2 regions of the Bradyrhizobium sp. ma5 genome follow, and region 2 is predicted to be linked to the other one. Evidence: riboswitches for the same ligand, from Rfam matches in the RefSeq annotation. Region 2 holds a riboswitch; the other holds the start of a gene.
What was found. A riboswitch is a leader RNA that binds a small molecule or an ion and turns the genes downstream of it on or off. The one in region 2 is predicted to bind glycine.
Positions count from the first base shown of each region.

Region 1 (14,804 bases), 170 kb from region 2:
GCCCGGGATCGCTGATCGTGGGCTTGAGCGGAGCCGTCGCCACGATCAGCCTCTCCGTCAGGCGCCGGCCATCGCTTGTTCAATTGCCGACAGCGCGGCGTCCGCCTTGGCGCCGTCCGGCCCGCCGGCCTGCGCCATGTCGGGCCGGCCGCCGCCGCCCTTGCCGCCGAGCACCTCGGAGCCCTTGCGCACCAACTCGACCGCGTTGAAGCGCGAGGTCAGGTCGGCGGTGACGCCGACCACGATGCCGGCCTTACCGTCTTCGGTGACGCCGACGATCGCGACCACGCCGGAGCCGATCTGCTTCTTGCCGTCGTCGACGAGGCTCTTCAGGTCCTTGGTCTCGACGCCCTCGACCGCGCGTGCGAGCAGCTTGACGTTGCCGACCTCGCGAACGCCGGAGGCGGCACCGTTCGACGACGAACCGCCGCCCATCGCGAGCTTCTTGCGGGCGTCCGACAGGTCGCGCTCGAGCTTCTTGCGCTCCTCCATCAGGGCTGCGATGCGCGCCGGCACGTCCTCGATCGAGGTGCGCAGCTCGGCCGCCGCGGTCTTCGCCAGCGTCATGGTGTCATTGGCGTGCTTGCGCGCATGATGCCCGGTCAGCGCCTCGATGCGGCGGACGCCGGAGGCGACCGCGCTCTCGCCGGTCACCGAAATCAGGCCGATGTCGCCGGTGCGGCGGACATGGGTGCCGCCGCAGAGCTCGACCGACCAGCCAAGCGCGTTCTGGCCGTGCTCGCGGGCGCTCTTGCCCATCGAGACAACCCGAACCTCGTCACCGTATTTCTCGCCGAACAGCGCGCGCGCACCGGCCTCGCGGGCATCGTCGACACCCATGATGCGGGTCGTGACCTCGTCATTCTCGAGCACGACGTCGTTGGCGATGTCCTCGACCCGGGCGAGCTCTTCCGGCGTGATCGGCTTCGGATGCACGAAGTCGAAGCGCAGGCGATCGGGCGCCACCAGCGAGCCACGCTGCGCGATGTGATCGCCGAGCACCTGGCGCAGCGCCTCGTGCAGCAGATGCGTCGCCGAGTGGTTGGCGCGGATCGACGAACGCCTGGCGTGGTCGACCTCGAGCTGCAAGGCCGTGCCGACGTTCAGGGTGCCCTGCTCCACGGTGCCGACATGCACGAACAGGTCGCCGGCCTTCTTCTGCATATCGGTCACGCGGAACTTGACCCCCTCGCCGGTGAGGATGCCGACGTCACCGACCTGACCACCGGACTCAGCGTAGAACGGCGTCTGGTTCAGCACGATCGCGCCGCTCTCGCCGGCCTTGAGGCCGTCGACCTCGGCGCCGTCCCTGACCAGCGCCGTCACCACGCCTTCCGCGCTCTCGGTCTCGTAGCCGAGGAATTCGGTCGCGCCGAGCTTCTCACGCAGCGGGAACCAGATCGTCTCGGTCGCCGCCTCGCCGGAGCCTGCCCAGGAGGCGCGCGCCTTCTCGCGCTGGCGGTTCATCGCGTCGGTGAACGATGCCTGGTCGACGCTGATGCCGCGCGACTTCAGCGCATCCTGCGTCAGGTCCAGCGGGAAGCCATAAGTGTCGTACAGCGTGAACGCGGTGTCGCCGTCGAACATGTCGCCCTTCTTGAGGCCGGCGCTCTTCTCGTCGAGGATCGATAGTCCCCGCACCAGCGTCTTGCGGAAGCGGGTCTCTTCCAGCTGCAGCGTCTCCTCGATCAGCTTCTCGGCACGGACCAGGTCCGGATAGGCCTGGCCCATCTCGCGGACCAGCGCCCAGACCAGGCGATGCATCAGCGGCTCGCTCGCGCCGAGCAGCTGCGCATGGCGCATCGCGCGGCGCATAATCCGGCGCAGCACATAGCCGCGGCCCTCGTTCGACGGCAGCACACCATCGGCGATCAGGAACGCCGAGGAGCGCAGATGGTCGGCCATCACCCGGTACGACGCCACGTTCTGCTCGTTCGGCCCATGGCCGAGGGCCGAAGCAGCCGCATCGATCAGATGGCGGAACAGATCGGTCTCGAACACGCTCTCGACGCCCTGCAGGATGCAGGCCATGCGCTCCAGCCCCATGCCGGTGTCGATCGAGGGACGCGGCAGCGCGACGCGCTCCTCCTTCGTCACCTGCTCGTACTGCATGAACACCAGGTTCCAGAACTCGAGAAAGCGATCGCCATCCTCCTCCGGGCTGCCGGGAGGTCCGCCCCAGATATGCTCGCCGCGATCGATGAAGATCTCCGAGCACGGACCGCACGGGCCGGTATCGCCCATCGCCCAGAAATTGTCCGAGGTCGGGATGCGGATGATGCGATCGTCCGAGAAGCCCGCGATCTTCTTCCAGAAGCCGGCCGCCTCGTCGTCGGTGTGGTAGACGGTGACGAGCAGCTTGTCCTTCTTCAGTCCGAAATCCTTGGTGATCAGATTCCAGGCGAGCTCGATCGCGCGCTCCTTGAAGTAGTCGCCGAACGAGAAGTTGCCGAGCATCTCGAAGAAGGTGAGATGGCGCGCGGTGTAGCCGACATTGTCGAGGTCGTTATGCTTGCCGCCGGCGCGCACGCACTTCTGCGACGTCGTGGCGCGCTGATAGCCGCGCTTCTCGACGCCGGTGAAGACGTTCTTGAACTGCACCATGCCGGCATTGGTGAACATCAGGGTCGGGTCGTTGCGCGGAACCAGCGGCGACGACGCCACGATCTCGTGGCCGTTCTCCTTGAAGAAGTTCAGAAATGTCGACCTGATGTCGTTGACGCTGCTCATGTTCATCCAATCGGAAAAAGGGGCCGGCCAGCCGCAAAAAGGCGTCATTTTCCGGCCGAACGCTTTTAGACATTGCCAGCTGCGGTGTCCAGAAACTGTGCAGGCGGATCATGGGCTTGCCGCGGGAGCACAAAGCCCATTGGATAGTTGTTGCAGCTGCGTTGACAGTCTTGGTGGCGCCGTGTTTTCTACCTACCTGTTACCCCGTCACGTCGGGAGAGACCGGCCCTACCGCCGGCGCCGAAGGAGCAACCGCCCCGGAAACTCTCAGGCAAAAGGACCGCGTGACGTCTGACATCTGGAAAGAGGCGCTGGGGTTCTCCCCGACGCGCCCGCCGACGGGATAATACTCTCAGGCACAGCGACAGATGGGGCTTTCTGCAGGTTTCTCAAGGGGAAATAGGTCCCCGGCGGGAACCGCGAGGGCCCTGTGATGGTTGCGCGCGAAACCTCCCCGCTGAAACAGACCCCGCTGCACGCGCTGCATCTGGCGCGCGGCGCCAAGATGGTGCCCTTCGCCGGCTACGACATGCCGGTGCAATACACGGCCGGCGTGATGAAGGAGCACCTGCACACCCGCAAGGACGCAGGCCTGTTCGACGTGTCCCACATGGGCCAACTGCTGCTGAAGGCCAAATCCGGCAAGGTCGGTGACGCGGCGCTCGCGCTGGAAAAACTGGTGCCGCAGGACATTGTCGGCATCGCGCCGGGACGGCAGCGCTACGCGCAATTCACAAACGACGACGGCGGCCTGCTTGACGACCTGATGGTGGCGAATTTCGGCGATCATTTGTTCCTGGTCGTCAACGCCGCCTGCAAGGCCGAGGACGAGGCGCATTTGCGCGCGCATCTCTCCGAAGCTTGCGAGATCGTGCCACTGGCCGACCGCGCGCTGATCGCGCTGCAGGGGCCGAAAGCCGAATCGGCGCTGGCGAAACTTTGCCCAGATGTCAGTTCGATGAAATTCATGGACGCCGGACCGCGCCGCGTCGCCGACATCGACTGCTTCGTCTCGCGCTCCGGCTATACCGGCGAGGACGGCTTTGAGATTTCCGTGCCCGCCGACAAGGCGGAAGCCCTGGTCACCGCGCTGCTGGACAATCCCGACGTGCTGCCGATCGGGCTCGGCGCGCGCGACAGCCTGCGCCTCGAGGCCGGGCTTTGCCTCTATGGCCACGATATCGACACCACGACGACGCCGGTCGAAGGCGCGCTGGAATGGTCGGTGCAGAAGGTCCGCCGCAGTGGCGGCGCCCGCGCCGGCGGCTTCCCCGGCGCCGACAAGATTCTCACCCAGTTCGCACAAGGCGCTTCCCGCCGCCGCGTCGGGTTGAAGCCCGACGGCCGCGCGCCGGTGCGCGAAGGTGCCATGCTGTTTGCCGATCCGACCTCGACCGAGCAGATCGGCAAGGTGACCTCGGGCGGCTTCGGCCCGAGCCTCAACGCGCCGGTTGCGATGGGCTACCTGCCGACATCGCTTTCCGCGCTCGACACCACCGTTTTTGCCGAAGTGCGCGGCCAGCGGCTACCGCTCAAGGTCGCCGCCACGCCCTTCGTCCCCAACACCTACAAACGCTAAACGCCAAAGGATCGATCCCCATGACGACGCTGTACACGTCCGACCACGAATGGCTCCGCATCGAGGGCGACGTCGCCACGATCGGGATCACCGATTACGCGCAATCGCAGCTTGGCGACGTCGTGTTCGTCGAACTGCCCAAGGTCGGCCGCAGCCTGAAGAAGGCCGAGGCCGCCGCCGTCGTCGAATCCGTCAAGGCCGCCTCAGACGTCTACGCGCCGATCACCGGCGACGTGGTCGAGGTCAACGAGGCGCTCTCCGCCGAGCCCGCGCTGGTCAATTCGGATGCGGGCGGCAAGGCCTGGTTCTTCAAGCTGAAGATTGCCGACAAAAGCGAGCTCGGCGGCCTGATGGACGAGGCCGCCTACGCCGCGCACACCGCCTGAGGATCAAGCCGAGGACCACGTCATGAACGCGCCCTTCAAGCCGATCAACGAAGCTGCCACCGATTTCGCCCGCCGCCACATCGGACCGTCACCGCGCGACGTCAACGCGATGCTGGAAACGGTCGGCGCCGCGAGCCTGCAGGCGCTGATGAATGAGACGCTGCCGGCGTCGATCCTTCAGAAGGCGCCGCTCGATCTCGGCCGGGCGCTGAGCGAGACCGAAGCGCTCGCGCATATGAGCGAACTCGCCGCGCAGAACCAGGTGTTCACCTCGCTGATCGGCCAGGGCTATTCCGGCACCATCCTGCCCGCGGTGATCCAGCGCAACATCCTGGAGAACCCGGCCTGGTACACCGCCTACACGCCGTATCAGCCGGAGATCAGCCAGGGCCGGCTCGAAGCCCTGTTCAACTTCCAGACCATGATCTGCGATCTCACCGGGCTCGACGTCGCCAACGCCTCGCTGCTCGACGAGGCGACCGCGGCCGCAGAGGCAATGGCGCTCGCCGAGCGCCACTCGCAGGTCAAGGCGAAGGTGTTCTTCGTCGACAAGGAAGTGCATCCGCAGACGCTGGCGGTGATGCGCACGCGCGCCGCGCCGCTGGGCTGGGCCCTCGTCGTCGGCGATCCCCTGACCGAGCTCGACAAGGCCGACGTGCTCGGCGCGCTCTTGCAATATCCGGGCACGACGGGCGCGGTGCGCGACCTCCGGCCGGCGATCGCATCGCTGCGCGCCAAGGGCGCGCTTGCGATCGTGGCCGCGGACCTGCTGTCGCTGGCCCTGCTGACCTCACCCGGCGAGCTCGGCGCCGACATCGCAATCGGCTCGGCGCAGCGGTTCGGCGTGCCGATGGGTTACGGCGGACCGCACGCCGCCTACATGGCGGTGCGCGACACGCTGAAACGCTCGCTGCCCGGCCGCATCGTCGGGCTTTCGGTGGATTCGCGCGGTGCACCGGCCTATCGGCTGGCGCTGCAGACCCGCGAGCAGCATATCCGCCGCGAGAAGGCGACCTCCAACATCTGCACCGCGCAGGTGCTGCTCGCCGTGATCGCCTCGATGTATGCGGTGTATCACGGCCCCGAAGGCCTGGCCCACATCGCACGCGGCGTGCATCGCCGCGCCACCGTGCTCGCAGCAGGCCTGCGCAAGCTCGGCTTTGCGCCGACCAGCGAGGCCTTCTTCGATACGGTGACCGTCGAGGTCGGCGCGAAGCAGATCGAGATCGTCTCCCGCGCGCAGGCGGAGCGGATCAATCTGCGCATCGGTGCGACCACGCTCGGCATCGCGCTCGACGAGACCACGACGCCGGAGACCGTCGAGGCGGTGTGGCGCGTGTTCGGCGGCAAGCTCAGCTTTGCCGAGATCGAGGCGGCCGCGCGCGAGGCGCTGCCGAAGGAGCTGCGGCGCACCAGCGCCTTCCTCACCCACCCGGTGTTCAACACCCACCGTTCGGAGACCGAGCTGCTGCGCTACATGCGCAAGCTCAGCGATCGCGACCTTGCGCTCGACCGCGCGATGATACCGCTCGGCTCCTGCACGATGAAGCTCAACGCCACCACCGAGATGATCCCGCTGACCTGGCCGGCGTTCGGCAATCTGCATCCGTTCGCGCCTGCGGATCAGGCCAAGGGCTATCACGCGCTGTTCAAGCGGCTGGAGCAGTGGCTGTGCGACATCACCGGCTATGACGCGATCTCGCTGCAGCCGAACTCCGGCGCGCAGGGCGAATATGCCGGGCTTCTGGCGATCCGTGGCTATCACCTCGCTCGCGGCGAGCCGCACCGCAAGGTGTGCCTGATCCCCTCCTCCGCGCACGGCACCAATCCGGCCTCGGCCGCGATGGTCGGCATGGACGTCGTGGTTGTCGCCTGCGACGCGCGCGGCGACGTCGACGTCAACGATCTCCGTGCCAAGGCCGAGAAGCATTCGGCCAATCTCGCCGCTGTGATGATCACCTATCCGTCGACCCACGGCGTGTTCGAGGAGCATATCAGCGAGATCTGCGACATCGTGCATGCGCATGGCGGACAGGTCTATCTCGACGGCGCCAACATGAACGCGCAGGTCGGGCTGTCGCGGCCCGGCGACTACGGCGCCGACGTCAGCCATCTCAACCTGCACAAGACCTTCTGCATCCCGCATGGCGGCGGCGGCCCCGGCATGGGCCCGATCGGCGTGAAGGCGCATCTTGCGCCTTATCTGCCGGGTCATCCCGCAACTGACGGCGCGACAGCACACGCCATCGGCCCGGTGTCGGCCGCGCCGTTCGGCTCGGCGTCGATCCTGACCATCTCCTACATCTACATCCTGATGATGGGTGGTGAAGGCCTCACGCGCGCCACCGAGATCGCGATCCTCAATGCCAACTACATCGCCGCGCGGCTGCAGCCGCACTTCCCGGTGCTGTACCGCAATGCCCGCGATCGCGTCGCGCATGAATGCATCGTCGACCCGCGCGCCCTGAAGACGACCAGCGGCGTCACCGTGGACGATATCGCCAAGCGGCTGATCGACTACGGCTTCCACGCGCCGACCATGAGCTTCCCGGTGGCGGGTACGCTGATGATCGAGCCGACGGAATCGGAATCGAAGTTCGAGATCGACCGCTTCTGCGATGCCATGATCGCGATCCGGGGCGAGATCGCGGAGATCGAGAAGGGCCGCTGGAAGGTCGAGGCCTCGCCGCTGCGCCACGCGCCGCACACCGTCCACGACATCGCCGACGACGCCTGGAGCCGGGCCTACACCCGCGCCGAGGGCTGCTTCCCGGCCGGCGTATCAAGGTCCGACAAATACTGGAGCCCGGTCGGCCGCGTCGACAATGTCTACGGCGATCGCAATCTGGTGTGCTCGTGCCCGCCGATCGAGGATTACGCACAGGCCGCGGAATAGTCGGGCAACATGTCTCGGGAGGCGCTCGCGTCGCCCGGATATCAAAGCGCAGGTTGAGCCCTCCGGCTCAACCTAGCATCTACAACGATAAGAATTCGGCGTTTCGCTCGTCCGCGACCTGCACCGGTCGAAACGGACGCGAGACCAACGATAGCAAGGGCCGCCGGCGGCAGGAGGAAACATGCGCGAGGAATTCTGGTTTCATTTCCCGTTTCGCGTCCGCTACTCCGAAGTCGACGCCCAGGCCGTGGTGTTCAACGCCCACTACCTGACCTATTTCGACACCGCGATAACGGAATATTTCCGTGCACTCGGCTACGACTATCTTGGCGAGGTGGCGCGGACCGGCATCGACTTTCACACCGTGAAATCAGTCGTCGAGTACAAGGCGCCGATCCGGTTCGACGAAGACATCGAGGTTTGCGTGCGCGTGGCACGGATCGGCCGTTCCTCGATCGTGCTTACCCTCGCGATCTTCGCCGAGAGCTCCGAGGATTTGCGCGCGACCGGCGAAATCATCTGGGTCGCGACCGACCAGAAGACCCATCAATCGGTCGCGGTGACGGAAGATCTGCGCGCGCTGATCGCGAGCCGGGAAAAAGCGCTGTCGTAGGCTGATCTGCGCACACCCGCTGTCAGGCCTACGGGGCAACCAGGGCGCGGCCTTCGGAGTCCCAGCGCCACAGCCGGTCATTGGTCAATTCAGTGCCGCCCCACCAGCGATGGATCGGGTTGTGCTGACTGAAGTCGCGCGCGCGATCCGACACTTCCTGGCCGAAATCGGTGAGCGACAGCCGGCTGTACAGCAGCCGTTCTCGCCGGGCCTCCAAATCGTCTGGCCCCTCGATCTCGGCAGGGAAGCCGGTCAGGACCGGCGATTGACAATAAGCGAGCCGGTCCAGGATCAGCTCCGCCTCCTGAAAATCGAACACGCCGCGTTGCCTGTTCAACTCGCTTGAAAGGACCTGTGGCTTCGCCTCCCCGTCGGCGACGAGATCCAGCAACCGCAGTTCGGACGCGCCGAGGCCGGTGTCACGCCCGGGAAGCTCCTCAAGCAGCGCGATGAGAGCCGCCCGGAGCTGCGGTATCGCCGACAGATCCTGCATGAGAAGCTCGAAACAGGGCTCGGCAGTCGGAGCGCAAAAGGCGCTCCAGGCGCGACTGGCCAATTCCGACCGATCATCGGTCGCCGCAAGTGCCGGCAATCGCCATTTCGCCGAGCTTTCGCCTCGGTAGCTGCCGATCTCGACATCGGTCTGGACCAGACGGAGCTTCGCGACGATGTGCCGGTGCGGACGGAGCACGTCGAGCAGCCAGACCAGCACCAGCTGGTCATTCGGCCGAGGATCAGCCCAAAGCTCGACACTGTCGCAACGCTCGCAGAGCTCGACGAGACCGACGTCCTTGCCTACAGAGCCAGTCCATCTTGAACTGACGAAGTCGAGCCAGTGCGTGTCGAAATCGACATGCTTTGCGGAGCGCGCCTCCAGGAGGGTCGCGAGGTCATCTGACGAGGGCATTTTCCCCCAAACGAAGCGCGGCCTCAAGCCGACGACGATGTCCGCCCTTCCCGCCTGTCTCAGGCGGTAGCTCGCAAGGTCGTTTGTCGCTAGGATCAGACTCGTCACGGTGCGCGCGGCTCCCGCTACGTGCGATGGCCAGTCAATGCCGGATTCCAGCGCCAGAGGTTGTCGTTGGTGAGATGCGTGCCGCCCCACCAGCGATTGATCGGATTGTGATCGGTGAAGTCTGCCTCGTGGGCGAGGACTGCCTTGCCAAACTCGGTGATCGACAAGCGGCTTCGCTGGTAGGCCTCAAGACGCACCCGTGCATTCCCGGGTTCGATGACACGCAAGTCATCGTCGAGCCCAGCGATCACCGGCTGCGGTCCATGCGCAAGGCCTTCGAGCAGCCCGCCAATTTCCATGTCGTTGAAGACGCCACGCTGGCGAAAGCCGCGAAGATAGAGCAGCGCGTTCGTGCCCATGAAACCCGCAGCGATCAGCTCAAGCAGCCGTATCTCGGTCGCACCAAGTCCCGATCCGCTCCACGGCAGTTCGCAGAGCAGATCAAGCAGAGCCGGCCTCAGCAACGGAAACGCACTCAGATCGCGGTGCACCGCATCGAAGCACGCCTCCGGAGTTGTTGCCCGGTACGCTTGCCAGCACATGCTAGCCGTCTCGATATCCGCGGGTCGGATGTTAGCCAGCGGGACCTCGTTCCAACCGCGCCATGCCGGGTCCATCGTTAGCAGGCTGAAGCCGACGAGACGCAATTTCAGCTTCGCTAACATGTCCGGCCGAGCATGAAACTGGTCGAGCATCCAGATCAACTGGAGCTGGTCGTTTGGATCAGGGTCAAACCACAATTCGATGATGTCGAACGACTGGCAATAATCGTTGAACGCGAGGTCCTTCAAAGTCGCGCGCTTCGCAGACGGGGAAATCCAATCCGACCAATGTTTCCCCGGCTTCTGGCCCGCTCGCACGTTGAAATAGGCCGCCAGCTCTTGTGGCGAAGGCAACACGCCCCAAGCGAAGCGAACTGAAAGCGGAAGCACCGCGTCGCCCAGACCTGCGCGTTTCAGGTCGAGCCCGGATGGATTACCCAAGATCAGGCGCTTCACCGCTTCAACTCACTGAACACCGGCTACAAAACCAAACGGGCGCCGAAGACGTCGGCAACTCAACGTCCTCAGCGCCCGCTTGCAGCGAAATGATTTGATCGTTTGAGCATGATCTTTCGGAAAACCGCTTCGCACTTTTCCGGATCATGCTTGCGGCTTACTCCTCGGCGGGCTCTTCGCCTTCGGCATCGCGCTCGGGCGTACCGGCGAGGATCTGCTCGGCGATCAGGCCGGAGTTCTGGCGGATCGCAGTTTCGATCTTGGCGGTGATGTCGGGATTCGCCTTCAGGAACGCCTTGGAGTTCTCGCGTCCCTGGCCGAGCCGCTGGCTGTCATAGGAGAACCAGGCGCCCGACTTCTCGACGATGCCGGCCTTGACGCCGAGGTCGAGGATTTCGCCCATCTTGGAGACGCCCTCACCGTACATGATGTCGAACTCGACCTGCTTGAAGGGCGGCGCCAGCTTGTTCTTCACCACCTTGACGCGGGTGGTGTTGCCGACCACCTCGTCGCGCTCCTTGATCGCGCCGATGCGGCGGATGTCGAGACGGACCGAGGCATAGAACTTCAGCGCGTTGCCGCCGGTGGTGGTCTCCGGCGAGCCGTACATCACGCCGATCTTCATGCGGATCTGGTTGATGAAGATCACCATGGTGTGGGACTTGTTGATCGAGGCGGTGAGCTTGCGCAGCGCCTGGCTCATCAGGCGCGCCTGCAGGCCCGGCAGCGCATCGCCCATCTCGCCCTCGAGCTCGGCCTTCGGCACCAGCGCCGCAACCGAGTCGATCACCAGCACGTCGACCGCACCGGAGCGCACCAGCGTGTCGCAAATCTCCAGCGCCTGCTCGCCGGTGTCCGGCTGCGAGATCAGGAGCTCGTCGATGTTGACGCCGAGCTTGCGCGCATAGACCGGATCGAGCGCGTGTTCGGCGTCGATGAAGGCGCAGATGCCGCCCTTCTTCTGGCCTTCCGCCACGGTGTGCAGCGCCAGCGTGGTCTTGCCCGACGATTCCGGCCCGTAGATCTCTACGACACGTCCCTTCGGCAGGCCGCCGACGCCGAGCGCAATGTCGAGCCCCAGCGATCCCGAGGACACCGTCTCGACATCCATCGAACGGTCGTTCTTGCCGAGCTTCATCACCGAGCCCTTGCCGAACTGACGCTCGATCTGGGAGAGCGCGGCTGAGAGGGCCTTGGACTTGTCCATGGAGGATCCTTCGACGATACGCAGTGCAGTAGCGGACATTTGGGATGTGCTCCTTATGGCGGGGATTCGCTAGCGGGAAAAACGGGCGATGGGATCGGGCGGAACGCGTTTGTTGATAGGAACCTCGTACCACGTTTGTTCTATGTTCGCAATATGTTCTTTCCGACGTGTCAGCACTAACCGCGTTTAAGCCCCGGAGTTCTGGTTTGATTTCGGATTCATAGTTGCGCGGATTAAACGAACAGAAACCATGACTTAGCTGATGTTCTCAGTAGGACTACCGAGACGGCATAGTAAATGTTCTAGCCCCATCATTTTCCATGGGACGCTATCTGTTCTTCCCGGCTTTACAGCCGGAACAACTTCCACCCGCTTTAAAACGCCATTCGTTCCAAGCGTTGCGACAAAAGGCCTGAAACAGATAGCTCGCTATTCCTTCCAGACAGGTACACAGTAAGTCCATCACCGCCCCGCCCGTGGCTGTCATCGGTGATGAGATCGCCCGGTAGCGCTCCCGCCTTCCTCCAACGGAACGGAGCGCGCCATGGTCATGAAGCGACCGCGTCTCACGCACACAGAATCACTTGAAGAGCGTCTCAACATCGAGGCACAGCGGCTCCGGAAGGAGGCGTGGGGAACTCCCCCGGGCGTCGAGCGCTCCCGCCTTATCCGCAAGGCGCGTCTTGCCGAAACCGCCTCACAGTTGAGCGACTGGCTGCGGTCGCCGGGTTTGCGAGCGCCGATATGAGGAGCCGATAGGCTCCGCAGGTAAAGAGGCCATCGCACTCTAAACGTGGAATATCCGGGATTTTGTTCGTACCCTCTCGGGCTGGAAGGCCTATGCCGCCTGTAAGATTTTCAAACGGGCGGCATGGCTTTGTTCAGGCGGTCTCAACTGGCTCCCGAGGGCGCCTCAATCGGCGGTCTTTGTTCAAGTTATCCGGCGCGCCTTTGCGTGACGTCTGCGCCAACGGCGACGGCAACGCGGTGAAGCGCCGAGGCCGCGCGGTCCGGATTGATCGCCGTGATAGCCAATTTGGGACATGTCCTGTGGCACAAATTGTATAGGCTTCCAGCTATCAGGATTTTGCACACCTTCCTGGGGCTAGGGCCAGCGCCGTCCGCAAGCATTTCAAGCGGGCGGCGTTGTGCTGTCAGGCATCGGCCCGAATGAAGCCGTGGCGGATCCGAGCGCGCTGACGGAGCCATTATCGAAGCGTCTGGGCCGTGGCGCGGCGCGATCCGTAGTTCTCCGGGGCAGAACAAAGTTCCGCGAGCAGGCGGCACTGCCCTCGTCCCAACTGCAGCGCATAATCAACGAGTTACCGAAGGATTTGGCGAGGCCGGATCACGATTGGCACAATCTGCATACTACCTTGGTACCCCTCCTGACGCCCCCAAAAACTACGTAGCCTTCACGGGCAGACTCGGGTTCCGCCAGTGTTCGTAACATTGGCTAGTCCGGCCCAGCGCACCGATAGCGTGTCGCGAGGCAAGGCGGCGCCGCCGCCGAACGGATCCCCTTCGGGATCCACAACGACGTCCGAACGGGCGCGACAGTTCACTTCATCCTTGGACGGGTGTTAATCATTGCTACAACCTTTGATTTAAATATCGACGACCGCCATCCATTCGCGGAACCGTTCCAGATGATCCACAAGGGCGTCGAATTCAGCGTCACGCAGCTCATGCCCGGCGTCTGGAAATGGCGTTTCCAGATCGGCGATCGGGCCTTCACGGGCAAGACCGAAGCAAAACTCGACCTGTTGGCGATCCGCCGCGTGCAGCTGCGGATCGACCGCGAGCTGAACAATCTCGGGCTCGGACGGAGCCGCGGGCACCGCGATCAGGACTGAGGCGCAGTCCGTCCGGCAGGCTTCAGTCCGCGCTTGCCAGCCGCCGCATCGTGAACTCGATGTCGCCGCCGGGCAGCTCGCGCCAGCTCTCGACCGCGCTCATATAGGCGGCCTTCGGGTAGCGTTTGAGAAAGTCGCGCGCCCGCAGGCGGGCTTGATCGCGCGGCAGGCTGAAGGTCTCGCGCAGATAGCCGTCATCCGGCTTGCGCCGTGCGGCCATCCGGCTGGCGAGATCGCGCGGACGCAACACCATTGCCGCAACTCCAGACCAACTGACGACGCCCCCAATATAGGGGCGGCGCCACAAGAATCCGAGTCTGCGGGAAGCCGGCGAGGCCGGCAGGAACGGGGCTTACTGGCTGCGCTGCGCGGAGCTTCCGGGCTGCGCCGAGCTTCCGGTCTTGGTCTTCGGCTTGGCGGGAGGATGGGCTGCCGCCTTCGGCGGCACATCGCTGCGCACCGCGCCCCAGGGATCGGACGATCCCTTGGCGTCCGGAATCTTGCTCAGCGAGTCCTTGTAGGCCCGGTCGTTGACCGCGTCCCGATCCTTCTCGTCCTGGGTCTTGGTCTTGACCTCAGGCATCAGATTGACGTTCGGCATTTGCGCATAGGCCGGCGCCGACAGCAGCACCGCAACCGCAACTGCGCTCAAAACTCTCATAAGAACGCTCCTTGCATTTTCGTCAGCGGTATATCACCCCAAGAAAGCCGCCGCCAAGCGTGGCCATGACAAGCGTACCTGCCCTGCCCTAGAGGTGGTCTGACTTGCAGGATTTCGGCGACTGCATCCAGTCGTCCCAGATCGGACCGCATCGCGTGCAGCTACCGAGCGCAAGCCCGATCGCGATCACGCCGCCCAGCAATACCAACCTGCGGAACATGTACGCCCCCACCACTGACGAGGGGCAATTGGGCGCCAAAACTGGGGCATTTTCAAGCCGGGCACGGCGCTTGCAGCGCAGCGCAAGCGCGTCGGACAGCAGCGCGGGCCGCGTCGGAGCGCAGCGGTCGCGCGATGGGTTTGACCGGGCAGCCCCCCAAACTACACTGCGCAACAAAGCAGAAAAGGAATCGAAATGACTTTGGCGATGAGCTGGGACGAATGGACGCGGCATGACGGGACGGCGCTCGCCGAGTGCGTCCGGAACGGCGAGCTGACGCCGCGGGAGCTCGCGGCACAGACTGCCGCCGCCACAGCCAAGGTCGATCCCGCGCTCTCCGGCGTGGTCGAGCTGTTCGACGACGTGATCGCCGATCCCGCGCGCGACGGCGCCGATCTCAACGGCCCGTTCGCCGGCCTGCCCTTCCTGATGAAGGATCTCGGCCCCACGCTGAAGGGCCGGCTGCAGGAGATGGGCTCGCTGATGATGCGCGGCAACCGCGCCGCGGCCGACACCTTCCTGACGACGAAGCTGCGCAAGGCCGGTCTTAACCTGATCGGCCGCACCACCACGCCGGAGTTCGGGGTCTGCAGCTCGGCCGAGAACCCCGCAGTCTATGTCACGCGCAATCCCTGGAACACCG
Region 1 is NZ_CP170156.1:5,768,341-5,783,144, forward strand. Features, by position in the region: gene ACE103_RS27035 (cyclic nucleotide-gated ion channel) at 1-46, opposite strand, end outside; gene alaS (alanine--tRNA ligase) at 58-2,730, opposite strand; glycine riboswitch at 2,933-3,023, shown strand; gene gcvT (glycine cleavage system aminomethyltransferase GcvT) at 3,164-4,309, shown strand; gene gcvH (glycine cleavage system protein GcvH) at 4,330-4,695, shown strand; gene gcvP (aminomethyl-transferring glycine dehydrogenase) at 4,718-7,591, shown strand; gene ACE103_RS27060 (acyl-CoA thioesterase) at 7,773-8,204, shown strand; gene ACE103_RS27065 (hypothetical protein) at 8,233-9,219, opposite strand; gene ACE103_RS27070 (hypothetical protein) at 9,237-10,217, opposite strand; gene recA (recombinase RecA) at 10,375-11,463, opposite strand; gene ACE103_RS27080 (hypothetical protein) at 13,074-13,280, shown strand; gene ACE103_RS27085 (hypothetical protein) at 13,303-13,533, opposite strand; gene ACE103_RS27090 (hypothetical protein) at 13,633-13,941, opposite strand; gene ACE103_RS27095 (peptidylprolyl isomerase) at 14,030-14,161, opposite strand; gene ACE103_RS27100 (amidase) at 14,357-14,804, shown strand, end outside.
Region 1: another riboswitch for glycine. It lies ahead of gcvT (glycine cleavage system aminomethyltransferase GcvT); the one in region 2 lies ahead of ACE103_RS26245 (D-amino acid dehydrogenase).

Region 2 (14,804 bases):
CCTGCTCGTAGGCTTCCTTCTGGATATCGGCCGCGATCTTCTTCTGCTCGTCGAGCGACGGCGCGCGAACGAAGGCGTCCTTCAGCTGTTCGATCTTCGGATCGTCGGCCCAGCCGAACCATCCGCCATTCTTGCCCTGGCCGCCGATCGAGAGGTTGGAGATCGGGTTGGAGACGTCGGCACTGACCCAGTTGGTGAAGAACATGTTCCAGCCGCCATCCTTCGGCGCCTTCTGGCTGGCGCGGCGGGTCACCACGGTCTGCCAGTCGGTGGCCTGCAGGTCGACCTTGAAGCCGGCGTCGCGCAGTTGCTGGGCCACAACAACCGGCTGCGCCTTGAGCGTGGTGACGTCGCCGGGCGCCATGATGACGACGGGCGTGCCATCATAGCCCGACTCGGCAAGCGCCTTCTTGGCCGCCGCCATGTCGCCGCCCTTCAACAACGTCTCACCGCCGACCTCGGACGCGAACGGCGTATCGCAGATGAAGAAGGAGACGCAGGTCTTGTAATACTTGGGATTGCCGACCAGCGCGTCGAGCACCTGCTTCTGGTTGATCGCCATCAGGGCAGCCTGGCGAACCTTGATGTTGTCGAACGGCGGATAGAGGAAGTTCATGCGGCCGAGCGTCTGGAAGCCGAACTTGTTCAGCGTCTCGACCTTCAGGTCCTTGTCGCCTTCCAGGATCGACAACGTGTCGAACGACGGGTTCTCCAGGAAATCGATGTCGCCGGATTGCAGCGCATTCATCGCCGTCTGCGCATCGGCCATCGTGACCCACTCGACGCGGTCAACCTTCACGACCTTGCCGCCCGCGGTCCAGCTCGCCGGCTCCTTGCGCGGCACGTAGTCCGTGTTCTTGACATAGACCGCCTTCACGCCCGGCTGGAATTCGGCCTGAACGAATTTGAACGGGCCCGAGCCGATCTGCTCCGGGATCGGCTTGTCCGGCGGGGTTTCGGCCAGCCGCTTCGGCATCATGAACGCGACGCGCGACGATGGCTTGCCGATCGAATCCAGCACCAGGCCGTAGGGCTCCTTCAGCTTCAGCGTGATCGTCTTCGCGTCGGTGGCCTCCAGGCTCGCCGTGAAGTCCATCAGCTTCTGGCCCATGCCGTCGACCTTGGCCCAGCGCTTCAGCGAGGCGACGCAGTCTTCGGCAGTCACCGGCGTTCCATCGTGCCACTTCAGGCCGTCGCGCAGCGTGAACGTGTAAGTGAGCTTGTCGTCGGATACCTTCCAGTCGGCCATCTGCGGCTGGATCTTGAAGTTGGAGTCGGTCGCCACCAGCGTGTCGAAAACCATGTAGCCATGGTCTCGCGTGATGTACGCCGTGGTCAGGATCGGATCGATGACGCGCAGATCCGAATGCATCACCGCGGTGATGGTCTTGCCCGCGGCCATGGCCTGCGGTGCAAACGACAATTCCTGCGGCGCGAACGACAACGCGAGCGCCGTCAACGCAGCCGCTAGCGTGCGGTGCTTCCAACGCGAGATAGGCAACATGCAATTTCTCCTGACGTGTAACTGGTCAAAGCCGGCTTATTCGTTATGCATGCGGTTCGTTATTTAGGCGAACTAACATGCTGTATGGCTTGTGAAATCGAGACTTGCATCAAGCGCAATGCGCGTCAATCGGTTTCCGGCAGGATCAAATGTATACGAACGAATGAGCGGCGGGTGCAGCGCATTTGACTTTACAAACGCATCTTCCGAGCTTTTCGTACGGCACGCGAACGCGTATCGGCGCGAACAAACAACAAGAGAGAAAAGACATGAACCCCGCCAATCTTCCTTTTGATTCCGAAGCGATGCTGCAGGGGCTGCGCAGCTGGGTGGAATGCGAGAGCCCGACATGGGACGCGGCCGCAGTCGAGCGCATGCTCGACCTCGCCGCGCGCGAAATGGCGGTGATGGGTGCGACGATCGAACGCATCGCGGGACGCCAGGGCTTTGCCGGCTGCGTCCGCGCCCGCTTTCCCCATCCAAAACAAGGTCAGCCCGGCATCCTGATCGCCGGCCATCTGGACACCGTGCACCCGGTCGGCACCATCGAGAAGCTGGCGTGGCGGCGCGAAGGCAACAAGTGCTTCGGGCCCGGCATCTTCGACATGAAGGGCGGCAACTATCTGTCGATCGAGGCGATCCGACAGTTGGCGCGCGCGTCCTTTACCACGCCGCTGCCGATCACGGTGCTGTTCACGCCCGATGAGGAGGTCGGCACGCCGTCGACGCGCGACATCATCGAGGCCGAAGCCGCACGCAACAAATACGTGCTGGTCCCGGAGCCCGGCCGGCCGAACAACGGCGTCGTCACCGGCCGCTACGCGATCGCGCGCTTCAATCTGGAAGCCGTCGGCAAGCCGAGCCATGCCGGCGCGACGTTGTCCTCCGGCCGTTCCGCGATCCGCGAAATGGCCCGGCAAATCATTGCCATCGACGGCATGACCACCGAAGACTGCACCTTCTCGGTCGGCATCGTGCATGGCGGCCAATGGGTCAATTGCGTCGCAACGACCTGCACCGGCGAAGCGCTCAGCATGGCCAAGCGCCAGTCCGATCTCGACCGCGGCGTCGAGCGCATGCTGGCGCTGTCGGGTACGGCAAATGACGTGACATTCAACGTCACGCGCGGCGTCACGCGCCCGGTGTGGGAGCCGGATGCCGGCACCATGGCGCTCTATGAAAAGGCAAAGCGTCTCGCCGCCGATATGGGTCTTGATTTGCCGCATGGCAGCGCCGGCGGCGGCTCTGACGGCAACTTCACCGGCGCGATGGGCATCCCGACCCTCGACGGCCTCGGCGTACGGGGCGCCGACGCCCACACTTTGAACGAACATATCGAAGTCGAGAGCCTCGCCGAGCGTGGCCGCCTGATGGCGGCACTGCTGGCGACGCTCGATTAATTCGATTTGCACTGCACAACACGTTGGCACTGCCGGACCGAAATTTAGCCTTGTCCAATTTTTTGGCTTCGCCTACGGTCCGGCCGTCCAACACGACGATGCGGGAGAGATCGAGGCGACAACATTCGTGTTGTGCTTCGGCGCCGACGGAGCAACCGCCCCGGAAACTCTCAGGCAAAAGGACTGTATCGTCAGGACGATCTGGAGAGAGACGGCATGGCCAAATGGAAACGGCCATGACGTCCACCGAAGGGGATAGTCTGCTATTGGGCCGAGGCCCGATGCGGATCAAGCTCTCAGGTACCGTGACAGATGGGGCGTCGAAACAGCCGGTTTCACCGGTGGTTCGGCGACTCTAACACACGGGAGCCTGAAGACCACCATGCCTCACATCGCAATCATTGGCGCCGGCATCACCGGCGTGACGACGGCCTATGCCCTGCTCGAACGCGGCTACCGGGTGACTGTCCTCGACAGGCATCGCTACGCCGCGATGGAAACCTCATTCGCCAACGGCGGACAGCTTTCCGCCAGCAACGCGGAGGTGTGGAACAGCGCCGCGACCATTCTCAAGGGGCTGCGCTGGATGCTTCGAAGCGACGCGCCGCTCTTGATGAATCCGAAGCCGAGCTGGCACAAATATTCCTGGATCGGCGAGTTCGTCGGCCACATCGGCCGCTATCGCACCAACACCATCGAGACCACGCGGCTCGCAATCGAAGCGCGCAAGCATCTGTTCTCAATCGCCCAGCGCGAGAACATCGCCTTCGATCTCGAACGCCGCGGCATCCTGCACGTCTATCACGACAAGGCCGGATTCGAGGCAGGCCTGCGCGTCAACACGCTGCTGCAGCAAGGCGGACTCGACCGCCGGCCGGTGACGGCGGACGAAATCCGCAGCATCGAACCCGCGCTGCAGACCACCTGCTATGGCGGCTTCTTCACGCCGTCGGACGCCACCGGCGATATCCACAAGTTCACCCGCGGCCTCGCCGACGCCTGCATCCGCCGCGGTGCGAGCTTCGTCCATGAGGCCGATGTCGACGCGATCGCGCACGGCGATAACGGTTTCCGCATCGGCTGGAACGAAGCCGCTTCGCACGATGCTGACGTCGCAACACGACACGAGTTGCAGGCGGACGGCATCGTGATTTGCGCTGGTGTCGCGAGCCGCCACTTTGCCGGCCTGCTCAACGACCGCGTCAACGTCTATCCGGTGAAGGGCTATTCGATCACCGTGCAGCTCGATGCGCCGCAAAGCCGGGACGCCGCGCCTACCGTCAGCCTGCTCGATGAAGCCGCGAAGATCGTCACCAGCCGGCTCGGCGCCGACCGCTTCCGCGTCGCCGGCACGGCCGAATTCAACGGCTTCAACCTCGACATTCGCGCCGACCGCATCCAGCCGCTGGTGGATTGGGTACGGCAGCATTTCCCCGGTGTCGACACGTCGAAAGTCGTGCCATGGGCCGGCCTGCGCCCGATGATGCCGAACATGATGCCGGTGGTTCGCGCCGGACGGATTCCGGGCGTGTTCTACAACACCGGCCACGGTCATCTCGGCTGGACGCTGTCGGCTGCGACGGCGCAGATGGTGGCAGGGGCGATCGATGACTGGCGCGACCTCGACACGCCCTCGATGGTGCCGTCGCCGGTCGATGCGACCGAGACCACCCGCGCAGCTTTCCTCTAATTATCCGGCCGGCGAGGAAGAATATGAGCGTATTTGCATGTGGCCAAGTCGGAATTCGCAGAGAAACACCGCATGACAACGTCTAGCGTCACAATGGGGAAAAGCGCTTCAGCGCGGGAGGGGACAATGCGCATTGGGGTGGCGGACACGCGTGAGACGCTGACCAAGCCGGATCAGATTGCCGCGGAGCTGTGCGCGGCCGTCGATCGAAACTTCGACGATCAGGTCGCGTTCCTGTCGCGCATGGTGCAGTTCCGCAGCTTGCGCGGACAGGAAACGCCGCAACAAGCTTGGCTGGCCGAGCAATTCGCAAGGCGCCGCTACGACGTCGATACGTTCAGCCTTGCCGACGTCAATCTGATGAGTCATCCGAAGGCTGCGCCGATGGACGGCATCGACCTTGCCGGATCGCAGCAGGTCGTTGCGACGCTCGACAGCAAAGGCAGCGGACGCAGCCTGATCCTGCAAGGTCATATCGACGTGGTGCCGGAGGGGCCCGCTGATCTTTGGGAGCAGCCGCCGTTCTCGGGCGCCGTGCACGACGGCTGGATGTTCGGGCGCGGCGCGCAAGACATGAAGGCCGGTGTCTCGGCAATGATCTTCGCGCTCGATGCTATCAGAGACGCCGGCTATGCCCCGGGCGGACGCGTCCATCTGCAGACCGTGACCGAGGAAGAGAGCACCGGCAACGGCGCGCTGTCGACCTTGATGCGTGGCTATCGCGCCGACGCCTGCCTGATTCCCGAACCGACCGGACACACACTGACGCGCGCCCAGGTCGGCGCCGTCTGGTTTCGACTGCGCGTTCGCGGCACGCCGGTGCATGTCGCCTATTCCGAGACCGGCACGAGCGCCATCCTGGCTGCGATGCATCTGGTGCGCGCGTTCCAGGATTACACCAAGGCGCTCAATGCCCGGGCGCTCGACAACAGCTGGTTCCGCAGCGTCAAGAACCCGATCAAGTTCAACGTCGGGATCATTAAAGGCGGCGATTGGGCCAGTTCGACAGCGGCGTGGTGCGAGCTGGATTGCCGGCTTGGTCTCCTGCCGGGCGAGACACCGCAGCAGGCGATGCGTGGCATCGAGGAATGCCTGACCGAAGCGCACAAGGCCGACGACTTTCTGTCCGACAATCCGGCCGAGCTCGTGTGGAGCGGTTTTCAGGCAGACGCGGCGGTGTGCGAACCGGGCAGCGAAGCGGAAGCAGCTTTGTCGGCAGCCCATCATTCCATCTTCCAGGCGCCGATGCAGGAGCGCCTGTCTACCGCCGTCAACGACACCCGCTACTATTGCGTCGACTACGGCATCCCTGCCCTTTGCTATGGTCCGTACGGTATCGGCCCGCATGCGTTCAACGAACGTGTCGAGCTCGACAGCCTTCGCAAGACAACGCAGAGCATTGCACTGTTCGTCGCCAATTGGTGCGGCGTGGCGAAAGCGTGAATAGACTTCCCGTTTCAGGTCGGTGGCACATGGCGACATGTGCAATTCGAAATAGCAGCTTCAGACCAAAGGAGGCTCCGACGGCCTGAACCGCGCCTTGATATGACGTCGCCATTGGCACAGTATTTGCCTGCAAATTCATCACGTTCGCGCTAGCCTTGAGACAAGACGCAGAAGCGCATGAGACACATCACGGGGACACCATGAGTATGATGCGGCCCAGCCTTCGCCTCGCACCATCTGACGGCAGGAGATAGCAGCGATGATCGGCTATCTCCTCCGCCGAATCCTCGCCGCCATTCCCGTGATGGGCGTGGTGGCACTGTTCGTGTTTCTGTTGCTGCGGCTGACGCCGGGTGACCCGGCCGCAATTCTTGCCGGCGACAATGCGACACCGGAACAGCTCGACCGCATCCGCACCTCGCTTGGTCTCAACGAGCCGATCTACATCCAGTTTTATACCTGGGTCGCCAAGCTGCTGCACGGCGACCTCGGCGTCTCCCTGATCTCGAACAAGCCGATCCTCGAAATGATCGGTCCGCGCCTCGAGCCCTCGATCTCGGTCGCGCTCGCCACTATCGTCCTCTCGATCCTGGTGGCGGTGCCGCTCGGCGTGATCGCGGCGTGGAAACACGGCACCTGGATCGACCGCTTCGTGATGGGGCTGTCGGTGCTCGGCTTCTCGGTGCCGGTGTTCGTGATCGGCTATGTGCTGATCCAGGTGTTTGCGATCGATCTGCGCTGGGTGCCGGTGCAGGGCTTCAAGAGCATCTCGGCCGGCTTCGGTCCGTTCTTCGAACGCATCATTCTGCCGACCTGCACCCTCTCCTTCATCTATGTCGCGTTGATCGCGCGCATGACGCGGGCCTCGATGCTCGACGTGTTGGGCGAGGACTACGTGCGCACGGCGCGCGCCAAGGGCATCGGCGAGAGCGGCGTACTGATGCGCCATGCGCTGCGCAACGCCGCGGTTCCGGTCATCACCGTGATCGGCTCCGGCTTCGCGCTGCTGATCTCGGGCGTCGTCGTCACCGAGAGCGTGTTCAACCTGCCCGGCATCGGCCGCCTCACCGTCGATGCGGTGCTGGCGCGCGACTATCCGGTGATCCAGGCCATGATCCTTTTGACATCGGGTATCTATGTCGCGGTCAATCTCTTGATCGACCTCGCCTACACCCTGCTCGATCCTCGCATCCGGTACTGAGCAATGGCGATCGAAACCCTTCCCGAATCCTCTATCCCCGTCACCCGGCCGTTCCGCGTCAAGTTCGGCTTCCTGGCGTCGACGCCGATCATCGCGGTTGCGACGATCTGCCTCGTCCTGATTATCCTGATGGCGATCTTCGCGCCGCTCCTTGCGCCTCATGATCCACTCTTGCTGACGCCGTCGCAACGGCTGAAGCCGTCAAGCGCGCAATACCTGCTCGGCACCGACGCCTATGGACGCGACCTGTTGTCGCGCGTCATCTATGGCGCACGGATCTCGCTGTTGATCGGGCTCGGCGCTGCCGTCTGCTCGATCGCCATCGGGCTGCTGATCGGCCTCGTCGCCGGCTTCTTCCGCTGGGTCGACGCGGTGATGATGCGCGTGATGGACGGCTTGATGGCGATCCCCGCCATCCTGCTCGCGATCGCCGTGGTGTCGCTGTCTGGCGCCAGCATCTGGACCGTGATGATCGCGATCACCATCCCCGAGATCCCGCGCGTGGCGCGGCTGGTGCGCTCGGTGGTGCTGACCGCGCGCGAGGAGCCCTATGTCGAGGCCGCGATCTCGCTCGGCTCGAGCCTGCCGAAGATCATGTGGCGGCATTTGATGCCGAACACGATCGCGCCGCTGATCGTGCAAGGCACTTACGTCTGCGCATCCGCGATCCTGACCGAGGCGATCCTGTCGTTCCTCGGCGCCGGCATCTCGCCGGAAACGCCGACCTGGGGCAACATCATGGCCGAGGGCCGTGCCTATTTCCAGGTCAAGCCGTCGCTGATCTTCTGGCCGGGCCTGCTGCTCTCGATCGCCATTCTCAGCGTCAACCTGATCGGCGACGCCGCGCGCGACGCGCTCGATCCCCGCATGAAACAGCGTGAGGGCAAGTGATGGCTTCGATGCAATCGAAGCCATCATCCCGGGGCGCGCAGCGAACCTCAGGTGCGCGATTGCGCACCGGGGGATATCGAGATTCCCCGATGCGCAATGCGCATCTGTGGTCTGGTGCTAGCGCACCATCCCGGAATGACAGTGCATAGTCTCTGCCGCGATACATCTCGCAATGACGCTGAAAGACCCTGACATGACCAACGTCGTCCTCGACATCAACAACCTCGTCGTCGGTCTCGGCCGCAAGACGGACGCGCACCGCATCATCGACGACCTCTCGTTGCAGGTGCGCGAAGGCGAGACGCTTTGCCTTGTCGGCGAAAGCGGCTCGGGCAAGTCGGTGACCTCTTTGACCACGATGGGCCTGCTGCAGAAGGGCACACTGGTGCCGTCAGGCGGCAGCGTCAAACTGGTCGGCGAGGAACTGCTCACCGCGAGCGATCGCCGCCTAAGGCAATTGCGCGCGACGCGGATGGCGATGATCTTCCAGGAGCCGATGACCGCGCTCAATCCGGTGGTGCCGGTCGGCCGCCAGATCGACGAGGTGCTGCGCGCCCATACCGATCTCGACTCTCGCGCGCGACGTCAGAAGATCCTGGCGATGATGGAGCATGTGCGGCTGCCGGATGTGGAGCGCATCTTCTCCTCCTACCCTCACCGTCTCTCCGGCGGACAGCGCCAGCGCATCATGATCGCAATGGCGCTGGTGCTGGAACCAAAGCTGTTGATCGCGGACGAGCCGACCACCGCGCTCGACGTCACCACCCAGAAGCAGATCCTCACCTTGATCCGCGACCTGCAACGCGATCACGGCACGGCCGTCCTTTTCATCACCCACGACATGGGCGTGGTGGCCGAGATCGCCGACCGCGTCGCGGTGATGCGGCATGGCCGGCTGGTCGAGACCGGCGCGCTGCTGGACGTGCTGCGCAAGCCGACGATGGAGTACACGCGCAACCTGCTGTCCGCGGTGCCGAGCCTCGTGCCGCGCGCGCCGCGCCCGGACACCACCGAGCCCGTGGTGCTGGAAGCCAACGAGCTCAGCAAGATCTACCGGGAGCGGTCGCTGTACGGCAAAGCCCGCGAGGTCGCCGCCGCCAGCAACGTCACGCTCACCCTGCGCAAGGGCCGCACGCTCGGCATCGTCGGCGAAAGCGGCTCCGGCAAGTCGACCGTGGCGCGCTGCATCGTCCGCCTGATCGATCCGACCTCGGGCGGGGTGCGGCTCGCCGGCCGCGAGATCTCCGACCTGTCGCGCCGGCTGTTGCAGCCGCATCGCCAGAAGATCCAGATCATCTTCCAGGATCCCTACCGCTCGCTCAATCCGCGCGTCACCGTCGGCGAGAGCATCGCGGAAGGCCCGATCAACTACGGCATGCCGCGCAAGGATGCGCTGGCGCGGGCCCGCGAGCTGCTCGAGCTCGTCCATTTGCCGCCCGACGCGATCTCGCGCTATCCGCACCAGTTCTCCGGCGGCCAGCGCCAGCGCATCGCGATCGCGCGCGCGCTGGCGCTCGATCCCGACGTGCTGGTCGCGGATGAGGCAGTGTCCGCGCTCGACGTCTCGGTGCAGGCGCAGGTTCTCAATCTGCTCGATGAAATCCAGCGGAGGCTCGGCATCGCGCTGCTGTTCATCACGCATGACTTGCGCGTCGCCGCACAGATCTGCGACGACGTCGCCGTGATGCAACATGGCCGCGTCGTGGAACAGGGACCGGCGGCCGAGGTGCTGACCAATCCGCAACAGGCCTATACCCGTGCGCTGCTCGAGGCAGCACCGGGGCGCGGCTGGGATTTTGCGAATTTCCGCCCGGTTTCGGAAGGCCTCGTGGCAACGGCCTAGGTCTTTCGACTTAATCTCGCGACGTACCTTTGGGTCTTTCAATACGCCCATAGGGCATGCAAATCCGGAGGTGCTCCCCGGCTTGCGCTTGGCGCGACGACACGCTTAACGTCGCGCGCTAGGGCATGCCCTGGAAGGTGGACGCCGGTCTTCCCGAAAGAACACGCTCAAACCAACGAGATCGTGGCGCGAACCGTTCCGATCGCATCACGACCGAAGAAACGTATCGAGACCAACTTGATGACCCGCATTGCCGTTGGCGGCTTCCTGCACGAGACCAACACCTTCGCGCCGACGAAGGCAACCTATGACGACTTCGTGCACGGCGGCGGCTGGCCGTCGATGACGCATGGCGCCGAGGTGCTCAAGGTCATGCGCAAGATCAATGTCGGCCTCGCCGGGTTTGTCGAGGCTGCCGAAGCCAATGGCTGGGAGCTGGTGCCGACGATTTTCGCGGCGGCCAGCCCGTCGGCGCATGTCAGCAAGGATGCGTTCGAGCGGATCGTGACCGAAATGGTCGACGGCATCGTCGCGGCCGGCCCGATCGATGCCGTCTATCTCGACCTGCACGGCGCCATGGTCACCGAGCATTATGACGACGGCGAAGGCGAAACCCTTGCCCGCGTGCGCAAGGCGATTGGCCAGGACCTGCCGCTGGTGGTGAGCCTCGATCTGCATGCGAACGTCTCGCCCAAGATGATCGAGCATGCCGATGCGCTGATCGCCTACCGCACCTATCCGCATGTCGACATGGCCGACACCGGCCGCGCCTGCGCCCGGCATCTGGCGCTGCTGCTGAAAACAGGACAGCGGCTTGCCAAGGCGTTCCGGCAATTGCCGTTCCTGATCCCGATCAGCTGGCAATGCACCAACGACCAGCCCACCAAAGGCATCTACCAAAAGCTCGCCGCCCTCGAGAGCGACGCCGTGCCGACGCTGTCGTTTGCGCCGGGCTTCCCGGCCGCCGATTTCAGGGATTGCGGGCCGAGCGTGTTCGCCTATGGCCGGACGCAAGCCGATGCAGACGCGGCGGCCGACAAGGTCGTCGCCCTGGTCGAGAGCCATGAGGACGATTTCGACGGCCGGATCTATGCGCCGGACGAAGGCGTGCAGCTGGCGATGCAACTGGCGAAGTCGGCGAGCCGGCCGATCATCATCGCCGACACCCAGGACAATCCCGGCGCCGGCGGCGATTCCGACACCACGGGCATGCTGCGTGCGCTGGTGCGCAACAAGGCAAGTGCCGCGACCGGCGTGATCTACGACCCGCAATCGGCCAAGGCCGCGCACACGGCCGGCGTCGGCGCCACCGTCACGCTCGAGCTCGGCGGCAAGTCCGGCATTCCCGGCGACGCGCCGTACCGCGAGACTTTCGTGGTCGAACAGCTCTCCGACGGCAAGTTCGTTGCGCCCGGCCCGTATTTCGGCGGCCGCGACATGGACATGGGGCCCTCGGCCTGCCTGCGGGTCGGCGACGTCCGCGTCGTTGTCGGCTCCTACAAGGCCCAGCTTGCCGACCAGTCGATGTACCGCTATGTCGGCATCGAGCCGACCGCGCAGAAGATCCTGGTCAACAAGAGCTCGGTGCATTTCCGCGCCGATTTCGAGCCGATCGCCGAGAAACTGCTGATCTGCGCTGCGCCCGGCGCCATGCCGGCCGATACCGCCACACTGCCGTGGAAACATTTGCGTCCCGGCATTCGTATCAAGCCTAACGGCCCCACTTTCACCCCCTCCTCCCCATCACGCACAAACGGATAGAGAGCCATGCCGACCATTGAGCGCATCGACAGTTTTGCCGACGAACTCACCGCCATCAGACGGGATCTGCATGCGCATCCCGAGATCGGCTTCGAGGAGGTCCGCACCTCCGGCATCGTCGCCGACAAGCTCACGAGCTGGGGCATCGAGGTGCATCGCGGCCTCGGCGGCACCGGCGTGGTCGGCGTGCTCAAGGGCAAGGGCAACAGCAGCAAGAAGATCGGCTTGCGCGCCGACATGGACGCGCTGCCGATGGAAGAGAACACCAATCTGAAGTGGCGCTCGACCATCCCTGGCCGCTTCCACGGCTGCGGCCATGACGGCCACACCACGATGCTGCTCGGCACGGCGCGCTATCTCGCCGAGACCCGCAATTTCGACGGCACCGTGCATTTCATCTTCCAGCCGGCCGAGGAAGGCCTCGGCGGCGCGCGCGCCATGATCAAGGACGGCCTGTTCAAGCAGTTCCCCTGCGACGAGGTCTACGGCCTGCACAACGCGCCCGACCTCAACCATGGCGAGATCGCGATCCTGCCGGGCCCGGCAATGGCCGCAGCCGACTTCTTCGACATCAGGATCCAGGGCTACGGCGCGCATGGCGCGATGCCGGAGCGCTCCAAGGACGCGGTCGTGATCGCAATGACGCTCGGACAGGCGTTACAGTCGATCGTCAGCCGCAACGTCGATCCGCTGCAGGCGGCGGTGCTGTCGATCACGCAGATCCATTCCGGGTCGGCGTACAACGTCATTCCCGGCGAAGCCTGGATGTGCGGCACGGTGCGCTGCTTCTCCGACGAGATCCGTGAGCTGATCCGCAAGCGCATGCGCGAGATCGCCGCCGGCTTTGCCGTGGCCTATGACGCCGAAATCTCGGTCGAGATCCGCGACGGCTTCAGCGTATTGGTGAATCAGGAAGAGCAGTCCCGCGTCGTCGAGGAAGTCGCGCGCACCGTGGTCGATCCGGCCAAGGTGATCACCCGCTCGACGCCCAAGATGGGCAGCGAAGACTTCGCCGACATGATGCAGGCCATTCCCGGTGCGTATTTCTGGGTCGGCCACGACGGTTCAGTGCCCGTGCACAATCCCGGTTACGTTCTCGACGACAAGATCCTGCCGATCGGCGCCAGCATGTTCGCCCGCATCATCGAGAAACGTATGCCGGCAGGTGCGCATGCATAAGCCGAAAGCGGACGCCATCACGTCGCTGCACGACCTCTCGGCCATCGACCTGCTCGCCGGCTATCGTGCCAAGCAGTTCTCGCCCTCCGAAGTGCTCGAGGAAATCATCTCCCAGGTCGCGACCTGGGAGCCGCACATCAAGGCGTTGTATCTGTACGACCCCGAGGGTGCGCGGAAGGTCGCCAAGGCTGCGACCGAGCGTTGGCAGCAGAGCGAGCCGGTCGGCACGCTCGACGGCGTACCCGTCACCATCAAGGACAACGTCGCGACCAAGGGCCAGCCGGTGCCGCTGGGTGCGGCGAGCGTTAAGCTCGCGCCCGCGGAAAAGGATGCGCCTCCTGCCGCGCGGCTGCGCGAAGCCGGCTGCGTGATCTTCTCCAAGACCACGATGCCGGATTACGGCATGCTGTCGTCAGGGCTGTCGTCGTTCCATCCCCTCACCCGCAATCCCTGGGATGTCAGCAAGAACCCCGGCGGCTCGAGCGCAGGCGCGGGCGCGGCTGGTGCTGCCGGCTATGGCCCGCTGCATCTAGGCACCGATATCGGCGGCTCGGTGCGGCTGCCGGCCTCCTGGTGCGGCCTCGTCGCCCTGAAGCCGAGCCTCGGCCGCGTGCCGATCGATCCGCCCTATGTCGGCCGCGTCGCCGGTCCGATGACCCGCACCGTGGACGACGCCGCCCTGATGATGAGCGTGTTGTCGCGCCCCGATCGCCGCGACGGCATGAGCCTGCCGGCACTCGAGGTGAACTGGAAGGCGCTGGAGAAATCGCCGCGCAAGCTGCGCATCGGGCTGATGCTCGATGCCGGATCCGGCCAGAAGGTCGAGAAGGACGTTCGCGAGGTCGTCGTCAAGGCGGCGAAGGCGTTCGAATCCGCCGGCGCCGTCATCACCGAGATCGACGGCATCCTGACGCCTGAGATGCTCGAGGGGCTCGACAATTTCTGGCGTGCACGGACCTGGGACGAACTGTCGAAGCTGTCGCAGGCCGACCGCGGCAAGACGCTGCCCTACATCCTCAACTGGGCCGAGGCCGGCGCAAAGCTCTCCGGCGTCGACGTGGTGCGCGGCTTCAACCAGACGATGGCGATCCGCGCGGCCGCCGCAAAGCTGTTCTGCGAGGTCGACTATGTGATCTCGCCGGTGTCGCCGGTCGTGAACTTCCCGGCCGAGTTCGCAGCACCGCTCAACGACCCGGCAAAGCCGTTCGAGCACATCTGCTTTACCGTGCCGTGGAATATGTCGGAGAACCCGGCGCTGTCGATCAACGCCGGCTACGACAAGAAGGGCTTTCCGATCGGCGTCCAGATCATCGGCCGCCGCTTCGACGACATCGGCGTGCTCGGCATCGGCAAGGCGTTCGAAGGCCTGCGCGGCCCGCAGAAGCCGTGGCCGACGCCGCCGAAGAAGTAGCGCCTCAACGCAAATCAGGATGCTCGGAACCACGCCGCGCATCCCTCTTCTTCACAAGCGATGATTGCCGGGCTAACTGAATGGAGACGCGCGCCAGCGCCGTTCATTCAAGAAAACCGAGAGGAAATCATCCCCATGGCGTATGAGACGATCAAGTACGAGGTCGCCGAGCAGATCCTGACCATCACGCTGAACCGGCCCGACAAGCTCAACGCCTTCAACGCCACGATGCAGCAGGAGCTGATCGACGCTTTCGACAAAGCCGACAAGGACGACGACGTCAGGGCGATCATCGTGACCGGCGAAGGCCGCGGCTTCTGCGCCGGCGCGGATCTATCCTCCGGCGCCAACACTTTCGACCGCGATGCGCGGCGCGGTCCGGTCAAGCGCAATGCCGACGGTAGCGTCGACTACAGCGATCCGCAGGTCCGCGACGGCGGCGGCCAGGTGACGCTGCGCATCTTCAAGTGCCTGAAGC
Region 2 is NZ_CP170156.1:5,602,179-5,616,982, forward strand. Features, by position in the region: gene ACE103_RS26235 (ABC transporter substrate-binding protein) at 1-1,504, opposite strand, end outside; gene ACE103_RS26240 (M20/M25/M40 family metallo-hydrolase) at 1,774-2,904, shown strand; glycine riboswitch at 2,996-3,100, shown strand; glycine riboswitch at 3,104-3,218, shown strand; gene ACE103_RS26245 (D-amino acid dehydrogenase) at 3,287-4,594, shown strand; gene ACE103_RS26250 (ArgE/DapE family deacylase) at 4,721-6,037, shown strand; gene ACE103_RS26255 (ABC transporter permease) at 6,300-7,241, shown strand; gene ACE103_RS26260 (ABC transporter permease) at 7,245-8,132, shown strand; gene ACE103_RS26265 (ABC transporter ATP-binding protein) at 8,326-9,975, shown strand; gene ACE103_RS26270 (M81 family metallopeptidase) at 10,216-11,736, shown strand; gene ACE103_RS26275 (M20 aminoacylase family protein) at 11,743-12,915, shown strand; gene ACE103_RS26280 (amidase) at 12,908-14,326, shown strand; gene ACE103_RS26285 (crotonase/enoyl-CoA hydratase family protein) at 14,462-14,804, shown strand, end outside.